3 regions of the Haloactinomyces albus genome follow, and region 2 is predicted to be linked to each of the others. Evidence: riboswitches for the same ligand, from Rfam matches in the RefSeq annotation. Region 2 holds a riboswitch; each other region holds the start of a gene.

Region 1 (3,970 bases), 1.3 Mb from region 2:
AACACCTGCGTATCCAGTGACGTTGGACGATTTCGCGAGAAATTGCCCGACGTCACTCCATCGGGCGTCCCGGGCTGGAGGCCTGCGCCCAGTAGCGACGGGGAATGCGCCCGGCCTGCGCAGCCAACCGCCCGGCCTCACAGGCCGAGCGCATCGCAGCGGCCATCCGTACCGGGTCCTGTGCGCGGGTCACGGCCGTGGCCAGCAACACCGCATCGCACCCGAGCTCCATCGCCAGTGCCGCATCCGAGGCCGTGCCGATTCCCGCATCGAGCACGATCGGCACCGAAGCACGGGAAGCGATCATGTCGATGTTGTGCGGGTTGCGGATTCCCAGTCCGGTTCCGATCGGTGATCCGAGAGGCATGACGGCAGCACAGCCGGTCTCCTCCAGACGCAACGCGAGCACCGGATCGTCGTTGGTGTAGGCGAGTACGACGAAGCCCTGATCCACGAGTTGCTCGGCCGCGTCCAGCAACTCCACCGGGTCGGGCAACAGGGTGTCCTCATCGGCCACCACTTCCAGCTTGACCCAGTTGGTACCCAGCGCCTCCCGCGCCATCTGCGCCGTCAGCACCGCCTCGGCCGCCGTGCGGCAACCCGCGGTGTTGGGCAACGCCTCGATCCCGATTCGACCCAGCAGATCGAGCACACCACTGCCACCGCCGACGTCGGCACGGCGCATCGCCACCGTCGTCAGTTCCGTTCCGGAAGCCAGCAGTGCGCTTTCCAGAGTCGAGAGGTTCGCGGCACCTCCCGTCCCCATGATCACCCGTGAGTCGAACTTGCGTCCGGCGATCACCAGTGGATCGTCCATTCCTCAACCTCCCTGTACCGCGGTGAGGATCTCGATACCGGTTTGCGGTTCCAGCGGCGTGGCCGGCCAGCTGTCCCGGGCAACGACGGTGCCGTTGACGGCCACGGCCACCCCGCTGTCCGGTACCCCGAAGTCCTTCAAGGCATCGGCCAGCGTGGTGCCCTCGGCGAACTCGCGCGGCTGTCCGTTGATCACGATGTGCATTGCTGTCCTCCCAAGCGCGATGGATCCGCAGCTTTTGCCTCGGCAGGCAACGCACTGCCACACACCAGCCCGACCACGGCTTCCGCCGTGACGGGGGCGAGCAGAAATCCGTTGCGATGATGTCCGGTCGCGGCCACGACGCCGGGTGCCACCCAGCCGAGCAGGGGAAGATTGTCCTCGGTGCTCGGCCGCAGCCCCGCTGTGCTCTCGACCAATGCGTATTCCGCGATGCCCGGCACGAACCGTTCTGCGTCGGCCAACAGGTTCCGCACGCCACCGACAGTGACCTCGGTGTCGAACCCGGCCTCGTACTGGGTGGCACCGATGACGATCCCGTCCGCACGCGGCACCAGGTACACCTGCCGTCCGTGTACCGGCCCTCGTATGGTCCGCCGCGGTGGCGGGATCGATGTTGCTCGAGACCTCAGACGCAGGATCTCCCCCTTGACGGGCCGGATGGCGCCCCGCAACGCCGGATGCAGTTCCTCCGCATGCGCACCCGTGGCGATCACCACGACATCGCAGTGCACTGCCGAGTCGGCCCCAGTCGAGTCGGCGAGCTCGACCACTCCAGAGCGGACACCGCGAGCAGCGGCACGGACGAACTCCACCCCTGCCGATTCGGCGGCGGCACGAAGCGCTTCGAGGGTGATCCGGTTGTCGACCGCGAGATCACCCGGCACCTCCAGTCCCCCTCGGACACCGGGGCCGAGCGAGGGCTCCAGCCCGCGGAGTCGGCGACTGGTGTGGCGAGTGACAGTACGCCCGAGCGAGGCCAGATGGTCGGCGAGAGTGTCGAGTTCCGCACGGTCGGCGCTGTCGGCGGCGACAACGAGGGTTCCCTCGTCCCGCAGGCCCGGCGGCTTCCCCGAGTCCCGGCCGAGCCGCTCGGCGAAATCCGGCCACCTGTGCAGTGAAGCGGCCCCCAGCTCCAGCAGAGGTTCCTCACCGGGCCATGCCTCGGCGATCGGAGCCAGCATCCCTCCCGCAACCCAGGAGGCACCGCCGAACCCCGGATCCGGATCGATCAACCGCACCCGGCAGCCCGCCACAGCCAGCCGCCATGCGGCGGACATGCCGATGACACCGCCGCCCACCACCGCGACGATGCCGTCCTGTTGTCCAGACAATGCACGCTCCCTGCGCCGGTATGATCCGGATCAGGTTCGACGGTCGGGGCATCAGCCCCCTCTCAGTCCGCTCTCGTACGGACTCCCGTGCTTCACCGCCACCCAGGCTATCCGATCCGATCGTGCGAAGTCAGCTCCTGACGAATACGAAAATCCGGAAAGTCCACGCGAGCTGCCATCTCCGAACAAGCTACCCTGAGCAACATGCCTGGATTCGATGGCTACGGGATCCGTGTGCGTCTCGACGAGGCGCGACTGTATCTGTGCACCGATGCCCGTACCGACCGCGGTGACCTGGCCGAATTCGCGGAAGCGGCCCTCGCGGGCGGGGTGGACATCATCCAACTGCGGGACAAGAACCCGGCGGGCGCACCGCTGGAGGCACGACAGGAACTGGCGGCTCTGGAAGTACTGGCCGAGGCGTGTACGCGCCACGGCGCGCTGCTTGCGGTCAACGATCGCGCCGACATCGCTCTGACCGCCGATGCCGACATCCTGCATCTGGGGCAGGAGGACATCCCGGTGGAGTCGGCCCGGCGCCTCGTGGGGCACCAGATGGCCATCGGTCGTTCCACGCACGACGTGGTTCAGGCCGACGCGGCAGCCACCGAGCAGGGAGTGGACTACTTCTGTACCGGTCCGGTCTGGACCACGCCCACGAAACCGGGACGGGAGGCTGCGGGGCTCGACCTGGTTCGCCATGCCGCCGAACACCACGGCCACGGCCGGCCGTGGTTCGCCATCGGCGGCATCGACCACGGCAATCTGGACGAGGCCATGGCCGCCGGAGCCGAGCGTGTCGTTGTCGTACGCGCGATCACCGAGGCCGAGGACCCGCGCCGGGCGGCGGAGACACTGCGTTCCCGTTTGCAGGGATGACGGTGGTTTGCCGCAAAAGTCGGGAAAATTGCAGTTTCGCGCGAAACTGCAATTTTCTCCGCGGCCGGACGTTGCCTAGCCGGTAACCAGGCTTACGCCATAGGTCTGGAGGGCCTCGTTGATCGGCTGGAAGTAAGTCACCCCGCCGCGGTCGCAGTCACCGGAACCGCCGGAGGTCACCCCCTGGGCCTGGTTGCCCGAGAGGAACGCGCCTCCGGAATCCCCCGGCTCGGCACATACGTCGGTCCGGGTCAGACCGGACACGGTGCCCGTTTCGTAGCGCACCGTCTGGTTCTTGGCCTCGATGGTTCCGCAGTGCCAGCCGGTCGTGGAGCCGGAGCGGCACACCGAGGCACCGACCGGGGCCTCCCGCGAACCGGCGACGGTCACGGCACCGCCCCGGTAGTCGTTGACCTGCGGCTTCGGGGTGGCCGAGGACGTGACGTAGGCATAGTCGTTGTGCGGGAAGGAAGAGCCCGCGAAGGTACCGGCAGGTCGGCTGGTGCTGTCACTCCGGTTACCGCAGTGGCCCGCGGTGATGAATCCACCCTGGACGGCGAAGCCGATGGAACAGCGTAAGCCGCTCTTGTTGTAGAAGGCGTTACCGCCGATGATATCGGTGAACAGGCGCGGCGATTCCCGTGACTCGACCACGCGCACCGCTGTGGTGTCCACATCGGTCGAGCGGATGAACTCGGTCGCCCGTTGCGCCGTTCCCATCGCGGTCGTGACGACGACGGAATTGCTCGTCGGGTCGACATACCAGCCGCTGATCGATGTCGGGGCTCGTCGCTCGACTCCGTCGAGCGTGTCGGCCGCCGTGTTGAGCACACTCGCGCTGTCATCGACAAGCTCGGCCTTCGCTCCCGCTGCGCGGACCTCGTCGAATTTCGCCTTGTCGGTGACCCCCACGACCAGCTTGCCGAGGTCGGCATCGAAG
Region 2 (3,970 bases):
CGCATCCATCATCTCCGCCGCGACACGGCGCCGGAGCCCGACCAGCACAATGGAGGCGAGGATACCCAGCAGCAGCGCCATCCAGGTCGCGTCGGCCGCCGTACGCAGGGAGTTCCAGGCGGCCTCCCAACCCGATACCGCGAGCGTGCCGTTGTCCCCGCTCCCGGCCAGGGCCCGATAGCCCGCCAGACTCCAGCCGTCACGGGTGGACACCGAGCGGGCGAGGAGACCCGCGATGGGGACCAGCAATCCCAGTACCACCAGGACCGCTGCTCCCACCACGCACCATTCCGCCCCCTGGGGTCGCCGCGCGGTGTCGCCTGCGCTGCGCAACCGCAGCGCCGCCTCCCGGCGCCGCCGCGCCACCGCGGCGATCACCAGCGCAGCCAGCACCGCCGCGAGTTGCAGCAACGACAGTGCCGCCGCCCCGGACAGGTCGAGCAGGCGCACGGTACGCAGGTAGATCTCGGTTTCCAGGGTCCGGTAGGTGCCGCCACCGAGGACGAGCACGACACCGAAACTGGTGGAGCAGAACAGGAACACGATCGCCATCGCCGATCCCAGGGCGGGCCGCAGTGCGGGCAGGGTCACCGAGATGAACGCCCGCAGGCGGGACGCCCCGAGCGAGCGGGCGGCGTCCTCGGTGCGTCGATCGAGATGCGTCCACAGTCCTCCCACGGTCCGGGCCACGACCGAGACATTGAAGAACGCGTTGGCCAGCACGATCCCCAGCAGGCCGGAAGCACCGCCGCCGCCCTCGGCACCGAGAAGCGCGCGGAACGCCATCCCCACCACGAGCGTCGGCAGTACGAACGGGACCGTGACCACCGCGCGCAGCAGTGTCTTTCCGGGCACCGCGACGCGTGCCAGCACATAGGCCACCGGCATACCGGCCAACAGCGCCAGCACCGTCGACACGGCAGCCTGCCCCAGGGTGAAGGCGACGAGATCCCAGGTCCGGGCGCTGGTGAGCACCTCGGCCACACCACCGTCGAGCCCGAGCCCGATGATCGCCACGACCGGCCAGGCGAAAAACAACCCCAGAAACCCCAGGACAGCGGTCGCGGCCATCCCCAGGGCGATGGAGTACTTCCGATGCCCGGACGAACCGGAGCGGGGACCGGCTCCGTTGGCCGAGGTGGTCCTCGGCGGCACGTTTTTCGACGGCGCGGTTTTCCCGAGAACCGCCACCGTCAGCCCCGAACCAGGGTGCGCCACTGCTGCACCCAGCGCTGCCGGTTCCGCTCGATCCGGTCGGGGCTCATCTCGGCCGGCCGCTGCGGCCGGGGAGCCACTTTCTGCCAGCTCTCCGGCAGTGCCACTCCCCGCACCACCGGATAGACGTACATCTGCTCGGAGACCTGTGCCTGGAACCGCCGCGAAACCAGGAAATCCATCACCGCGCGTGCCGCCTCGGGATGTTCGGCTCCCGCCAGTACCCCGGCGTACTCGACCTGCCGATAGCAGGTGTCGAGCAGTGCTCGGGTGCGCGAGGTGCCATCCGGTCGCACCTCGGCGGCGGGTGAGGACGCGTAGGACAGCACGATCGGGCGCGAGCCCCGGCCTGCGGACCCGGAGAAGTCCTGGTTGTACGCCTGCTGCCACCCGGAGGTGATTCGCACGTCGTTGGCGACCAGACCGCGCCAGTACTCCTTCCAACCGGACTCGCCGAACGTGGTGATGGTGTTGAGCAGGAACGCCAGTCCCGGCGAGGACGTCGCCGGGCTCGGGACGGCGAGCAGTCCCCGGTAGCGCGGTTCGGTCAGGTCGCGCAGGCTCGTCGGCTCGGGGATCCGGTGCTCGGCGAACCACCGGGTGTCGATGTTGACGCACACGTCGCCGGCATCGATGGGAGTCAGCCGGTTACCGGAACCAATCGAGTAGCGCTGGGGGATCTTCTTCGCCCCGGCGGGCTCGTAGGGCACGAAGACACCCTCGTCCAGCGCCCGCGAGGCGAAGGTCGAATCGATGCCGTAGGCGACATCGCCGATCGGGTTCGCCTTGGTCAACACCAGCTTGTTGGTCAGCGCGCCCGCATCACCACGGCGCTGGATCGTCACCTCGATTCCGGAACGGCGCTCGAAGTTCGCCAGCGTCTCGTCGGCGACGGCGAACGAGTCGTGGGTCACCAGGGTGACCGTGCGCGTGCCCTGCTCACTGCCCTGGGCACCGATGAGAGAGCAGCCTGCGGTGAGTGCGGCCACGACGACCACACCCGCGAGCCGAGCCGAACGGCGCAGCAAACGGTTCAACGATCCTCCCGAGATCATGCCACGCGTGCGCACGTCGAGCTGATCGCAGCGCCTCCCTGCGCCGGCATGATCCGGTTCAGGTGGACGGTCGAGGGCTCCTGCACCCTCCTCTCAGCCCAGCACACTGGACTCCCGTGGCGACCGCGAGTCTAGTGCACTGTCAACCGTTCATTCGACCGTCACGCTCTTGGCCAGGTTGCGCGGCTTGTCGACATTCCGTCCCAGTGCGGTGGCCAGGTGATACGCGAACAGCTGGAGCGGGACCGTGAACAGGATCGGATCGAGTTCCGGCTCACCACGCGGAAGCCGGATCACCGTCTCGGCGAGACCTTCCGGCAGGTCCGCGTTCGTGATCGCGATGACCGGGCCGTTCCTGGCCCTGATCTGCTCGATCGTGCCGATGTTCTTGGCCAGCAGCTCGTCGTCGGGGACGATCACCACCGAAGGCATGGTGTGATCGATCAGCGCCAGCGGCCCGTGCTTGAGCTCGGCCGCCTCGTAGGCTTCGGCGTGGACGTAGGAGATCTCCTTGAGCTTCTGGGCGCCCTCACGAGCGACCGGCCAGCCACGGACCCGTCCCACGAAGAACATGTGCTCGGTACCGGCATAGCGCTCGGCGGCTGCGATTGCCTGCTCTTCCGCTGCCAGGACGTCCGTGATTCGATCGGGAATCGCCGCGAGCGCAGCCACGAGCCGCCTGCCGTGCGCCATCGAAAGATCGCGTACCCGGCCGAGCAGCAGCGCCAACAGCGCGAAGGACAGGGACATGTTCGTGACGGCCTTGGTCGAGGCCACGGACACTTCCGGCCCCGCATGGAGGAAGACGCCGCTGCCGCATTCCCTGGCGATGGCACTGCCGACCGCGTTGACCAGGCCGACCACCTGACCGCCCTTGCGCTTGAGCTCCTGGACGGCCGCGAGCGTGTCCAGGGTTTCACCGGACTGGCTGACGGCGACGTAGAGCGTGCCCTCCTCGATGACGGGATTGCGGTAGCGGAACTCCGAGGCCGGTTCGGCGTCGGCGGGCAGCCGGGCCAGTTCCTCGACGAGGTTGGCACCGAGCTGTCCCGCGTAGTAGGCCGATCCGCAGCCGAGGAACTTCACCCGTCGGACAGCGCGCAGTTCCCGGGCATCCAGGCCGAGACCGTCGAGGCGTGCCGTGGCGAACCGCTCGTCGAGTCGCCCACGCAGTGCACGGTGACCGGCCCTGGTCTGGTCGTGGATCTCCTTGCGCATGAAATCGGGGAAGCCGTTCAGCTGGTAGTCCTCGTCGGCCAGGTCGACGGCCGCCGGGACCTTGTCCGTGGGGTCGGCCTGCATGGTGCTGGTTCGGTAGGCATCGGCGCTGATGGTGGCGAGCTCACCGTCATCCAGGTGGACCATGCGGTTGGTGTGCCGCACCAGTGCGGCCATATCGGAGGTGGCGAACATCTCACCGTCGCCGATGCCGAGCACGATCGGACTCCCGTTGCGGGCCACCACCAGTTCACGCGGATTGCGGGCATCGAGCACGAGCAACCCGTAGGTTCCCTCGACGCGCTGCAGAACGGCGCGGACCGCGTCCTCCAGTGATGCGCCACCGGCATCCACCGTCGCAGCGATCAGGTGGGCCAGGATCTCGGTGTCGGTGTCCGAGGCGAGCTGCACGCCGTCGTCGATCAACTTTTTCCGGAGTGGTTCCGCGTTCTCGAGGACTCCGTTGTGCACGACGGCGATGC
Region 3 (3,970 bases), 1.3 Mb from region 2:
GAACGTGCGCAGGTCCGCGTGCATACCGGCGCTGCCCCCGGAATCCGACCCGGCGATCGTCAATGCCGTGGGGGGCGCAGTATCGTTGGCGGGCCGCACTTCGTGAGCACCGGCTTCGACCGGCACGTACGGTCGCTGCGGCGTGCTTGCCTGCTCGTTCTGCATCGCGTTCATGCTACGGGTTCACCGCATCGTTCCTCACCGGTCACCGGGTGTGGTGCTGCAGTTTCGCGCACAACCACAGCACCCGAAGTGCCCGGCCTCTGCCACGAGCGCACCGGCTCCGCACGCGCGCCGCCGGTCAATCGGCGACGGGCAGGTAAACCCGTCCACCCTCCTCCGTGAACTCCTCGGACTTCTCACGCATCCCGGCCTCGATCGCCTCGACACTGGTCAGACCGTGCTTCTCGGCATAGTCGCGCACGTCCTGAGTGATCTTCATCGAGCAGAACTTCGGTCCGCACATGGAGCAGAAGTGCGCGGTCTTGGCCGGTTCGGCGGGCAACGTCTCGTCGTGGAACGACTGGGCGGTGTCCGGATCCAGTGCGAGATTGAACTGGTCGTGCCAGCGGAACTCGAACCGCGCTTTCGAGAGGGCGTCATCGCGTTCCTGCGCTCGCGGATGTCCCTTGGCGAGGTCGGCGGAGTGCGCGGCGATCTTGTAGGTGATCACACCGGTCTTGACGTCATCGCGGTTGGGCAGCCCGAGGTGCTCCTTCGGCGTGACATAGCACAGCATTGCCGTCCCGGCCTGTGCGATGTTGGCCGCACCGATGGCCGAGGTGATGTGATCGTAGGCGGGTGCGATATCGGTGGCCAGCGGCCCGAGCGTGTAGAACGGCGCCTCGCCGCAGAGCTCCTCTTCCCGGCGCACGTTCTCGGTGATCTTGTCCATCGGCACGTGCCCGGGACCCTCGATCATGACCTGCACGTCGTGCTCGCGGGCGATGTGGGTGAGTTCGCCGAGTGTTTCCAATTCGGCGAACTGGGCACGGTCGTTGGCATCGGCGATGGAACCGGGACGCAGCCCGTCGCCGAGCGAGAACGTCACATCGTAGTGCCGCAGAATCTCGCACAGCTCGGAATAGTGCGTGTAGAGGAAGCTTTCCCGGTGGTGGGCCAGGCACCAGGCGGCCATGATCGAACCGCCGCGCGAGACGATGCCGGTGACGCGCTGCGCGGTCAACGGCACATAGCGCAGCAGCACTCCCGCGTGCACGGTCATGTAGTCCACACCCTGCTCGCACTGCTCGATCACGGTGTCCCGGTAGATTTCCCAGGTCAGCTTCGCCGGATCGCCGTCGACCTTCTCCATCGCCTGGTAGATCGGCACCGTGCCGATCGGTACGGGGGAATTGCGCAGGATCGACTCGCGGGTTTCGTGGATGCGCTTGCCGGTGGACAGGTCCATGATCGTGTCCGCGCCCCAGCGGCCTGCCCACACCATCTTCTCCACCTCCTCTTCGATCGAGGAGGTCACGGCGGAGTTGCCGATGTTGGCGTTGACCTTGACCAGGAAATTCTTGCCGATGATCATCGGCTCGCTTTCCGGGTGGCACCGGTTGGCGGGAATCACCGCGCGCCCGCGGGCGACCTCGTCGCGCACGAATTCCGGACTGACGTTCTCGCGGGCGGCGATGAACTCCATCTCGCGGGTGACCACGCCGGACTTCGCCCAACCGAGTTGAGTGCGGTGCTCCCGACCGTCGGTCCAGCCGGTGCGCAGCGGATGCAGGCCACTGTGGACGTCCACATGGGCTGCTTCATCGGTGTAGGGACCCGAGGTGTCGTAGACGTCGAGGTGCTCACCATTGGACAGCTCGATGCGGCGTGCAGGCACCTTCAGGCCGGACTCGGTGGTGTGGTGGACCTTCCGCGAGCCGCGGATGGCTCCCGTGGTGACCCCGGCATTGTTTCCGCCGGACTGGTCACCATTGGACGAAAAAGCGTCGGAATCGGACAGCGCCGGAGACACGTCGGCCATGACTTTTCACTCCCTACGCCGGTATTACCCGGTCAGGTTCAGGCGGTCGGCGGCCCCGAGCCCCTGTCGACTCAGCCGCCCTCTCAGCCCGCTTCCGGTGCGAGCTCCCGCAGATTTCGTTGTCGGGTATGAGGCTAGCCATATTCGGTGCCTCTTGCCAAGTGGTCTTCACTCCCCGGACGGAAGTCGGGTGTTCCGCTGGGCTGATGACCTGCCGGAGCCCTTCGGTCCGAGCCTGGACACCGGCGAGTTCCGACGGCCGTGGTCCGGCATCATTCCTCGGCGAACGGATCGCTTTCCTCGGCGGGGTTCCAGGACAGGCCCGGTACGCCCCAGCCGTTGCGCTTGACCATCTTCTTCGCCGCCCGTGCGTTGCGGCCGATCAATCGGCTCAGGTAGAGATACCCGTCCAGATGGTCGGTCTCGTGCTGCAGGCAGCGGGCGAGATATCCGGTGCCTTCCACCTCGATCGGATTCCCGTTCCTGTCGGCTCCCGTCACCTTCGCCCACTCCGCACGCCCTGTCGGATAGCTCTCCCCGGGTACCGACAGGCATCCTTCCCAGTCCTCCTCGGGATCGGGCATGCCCTGCGGAACCTCGGAGGTCTCCAGCACCGGGTTCACGACCACCCCCTGGTGGTAGGTGCCTTCGTCGTCCGGGCAGTCGTAAACGAAGACGCGCAGGTCCACGCCGATCTGGTTGGCAGCCAGCCCGACCCCGTTCGCCGCTTTCATGGTCTCGACCATGTCGTCGATCAGGGTTTGCAGTTCGTCGTCGAAAGCCACCACCGGGCGCGTCGGAGTGTGCAGTACCGGATCACCGGCGATGCGGATCGAGTGCACGGCCATGTACCGCACTGTATCGCCCCGGTAGTGCGGGAACGGCCTCCTGTGCACCCGTGGGGTCCGGCGAGATCGCCGGATGATCAACACAACGGAATGTGGCTTGCACGGCGTGAGATGCACACACCGTGGATCATGACATGGTGTAATGGAGGTCAGGACTCACACGAGTGTGATTCCTGCGAACGCGGGTGCCCCGATCGCGAGGCGAGGAGTCGCATGGACGCTGCCCAGATGTTGACTGCGCAGGAGATCGCCCGGCAGTGCGAGCACATGGCGCGCATCGTCGAGCAGCGTCGGAGCGAGCCCGAACCGGCGCCGCCTCGGCATCTGAAGCTCGCCGATCCGATCACCGAGCCGATCGAGCGGATCAGCGAGCCGACCGTGCCGGACGAGCCGCAGCCGTCCGAGCCGACCTCCGAGGGGCAGCGGGCGCGTTCCCTGAGTTCGCGGGAGTGGAGCATTCTGGCCTTCGAACGGCAATGGTGGAAGCGGTCCGGGGCCAAGGAACGAGCGATCCGTGAGCTGTTCGATATGCCCGTGTCCCGCTACTACGAGGTTCTTGCTGCGTTGGTGGACAGGCCGGAAGCGCTCCGGGCGGATCCCATGCTGATCAAGCGTCTGCGTCGGGACCGGGACGGCCACGCGGATGCCGAACCCGCGTATCCGATCGGAAGCGAACCGGCATACCGGCCATTTCCGCAGCGGAGCTCTTCTCGGCGGGAGACCGAGACGAGGGGAGCCGAGACCCGATGACTTCCGGAGAACCACCGGTCGGACCGTCCGCGACCAAGCTCGTCGGTTTCGTACTGATCGGCTTGGGCGTTCTCGCAGCGGTGTTCGGCGTCGCCACCGTCGTCTCCGGCGGGACACACAGTGTCGCGCAGTCGACGTCCTCCACTCCGCCGCCTTCGCCCACCGCGGCGACTCCGGCGTCCGGCGCGTCCCCTGCGGTGCCCGAGCCGTCCGCGGCACCATCCCCGGAGCGGACATCGCAGACACGGTCTCCGGGCGGGAAGCCGGGGACACCGGGAGCATCGCCGAATGGCGGGCGGAGCACAGCAGTACCGGCCCCCGGAAAGCCGGGGCAGGTTGCTCCGGCCCCGGACGCGCCGGGCCGGAACACGGCGGGTGCGGGCAGCGA

The links. A riboswitch is a leader RNA that binds a small molecule or an ion and turns the genes downstream of it on or off. The one in region 2 is predicted to bind thiamine pyrophosphate.
Region 1: another riboswitch for thiamine pyrophosphate. It lies ahead of thiO (glycine oxidase ThiO); the one in region 2 lies ahead of JOF55_RS14820 (thiamine ABC transporter substrate-binding protein).
Region 3: another riboswitch for thiamine pyrophosphate. It lies ahead of thiC (phosphomethylpyrimidine synthase ThiC); the one in region 2 lies ahead of JOF55_RS14820 (thiamine ABC transporter substrate-binding protein).

What each region holds. Positions count from the first base shown of each region.
Region 1 covers NZ_JAVDXW010000001.1:1,855,956-1,859,925, forward strand. The annotation lists gene JOF55_RS08660 (FUSC family protein) at 1-20, shown strand, start outside; gene JOF55_RS08665 (thiazole synthase) at 53-817, opposite strand; gene thiS (sulfur carrier protein ThiS) at 821-1,021, opposite strand; gene thiO (glycine oxidase ThiO) at 1,009-2,151, opposite strand; TPP riboswitch at 2,142-2,250, opposite strand; gene thiE (thiamine phosphate synthase) at 2,356-3,030, shown strand; gene JOF55_RS08685 (S1 family peptidase) at 3,106-3,970, opposite strand, start outside.
Region 2 covers NZ_JAVDXW010000001.1:3,129,156-3,133,125, reverse strand. The annotation lists gene JOF55_RS14825 (ABC transporter permease) at 1-1,071, opposite strand, end outside; gene JOF55_RS14820 (thiamine ABC transporter substrate-binding protein) at 1,194-2,252, opposite strand; TPP riboswitch at 2,289-2,398, opposite strand; gene glmS (glutamine--fructose-6-phosphate transaminase (isomerizing)) at 2,421-3,970, opposite strand, start outside.
Region 3 covers NZ_JAVDXW010000001.1:1,849,006-1,852,975, reverse strand. The annotation lists gene thiD (bifunctional hydroxymethylpyrimidine kinase/phosphomethylpyrimidine kinase) at 1-165, opposite strand, end outside; gene thiC (phosphomethylpyrimidine synthase ThiC) at 302-1,984, opposite strand; TPP riboswitch at 1,977-2,105, opposite strand; gene JOF55_RS08645 (peptide deformylase) at 2,257-2,832, opposite strand; gene JOF55_RS08640 (DUF3263 domain-containing protein) at 3,046-3,582, shown strand; gene JOF55_RS08635 (LytR C-terminal domain-containing protein) at 3,579-3,970, shown strand, end outside.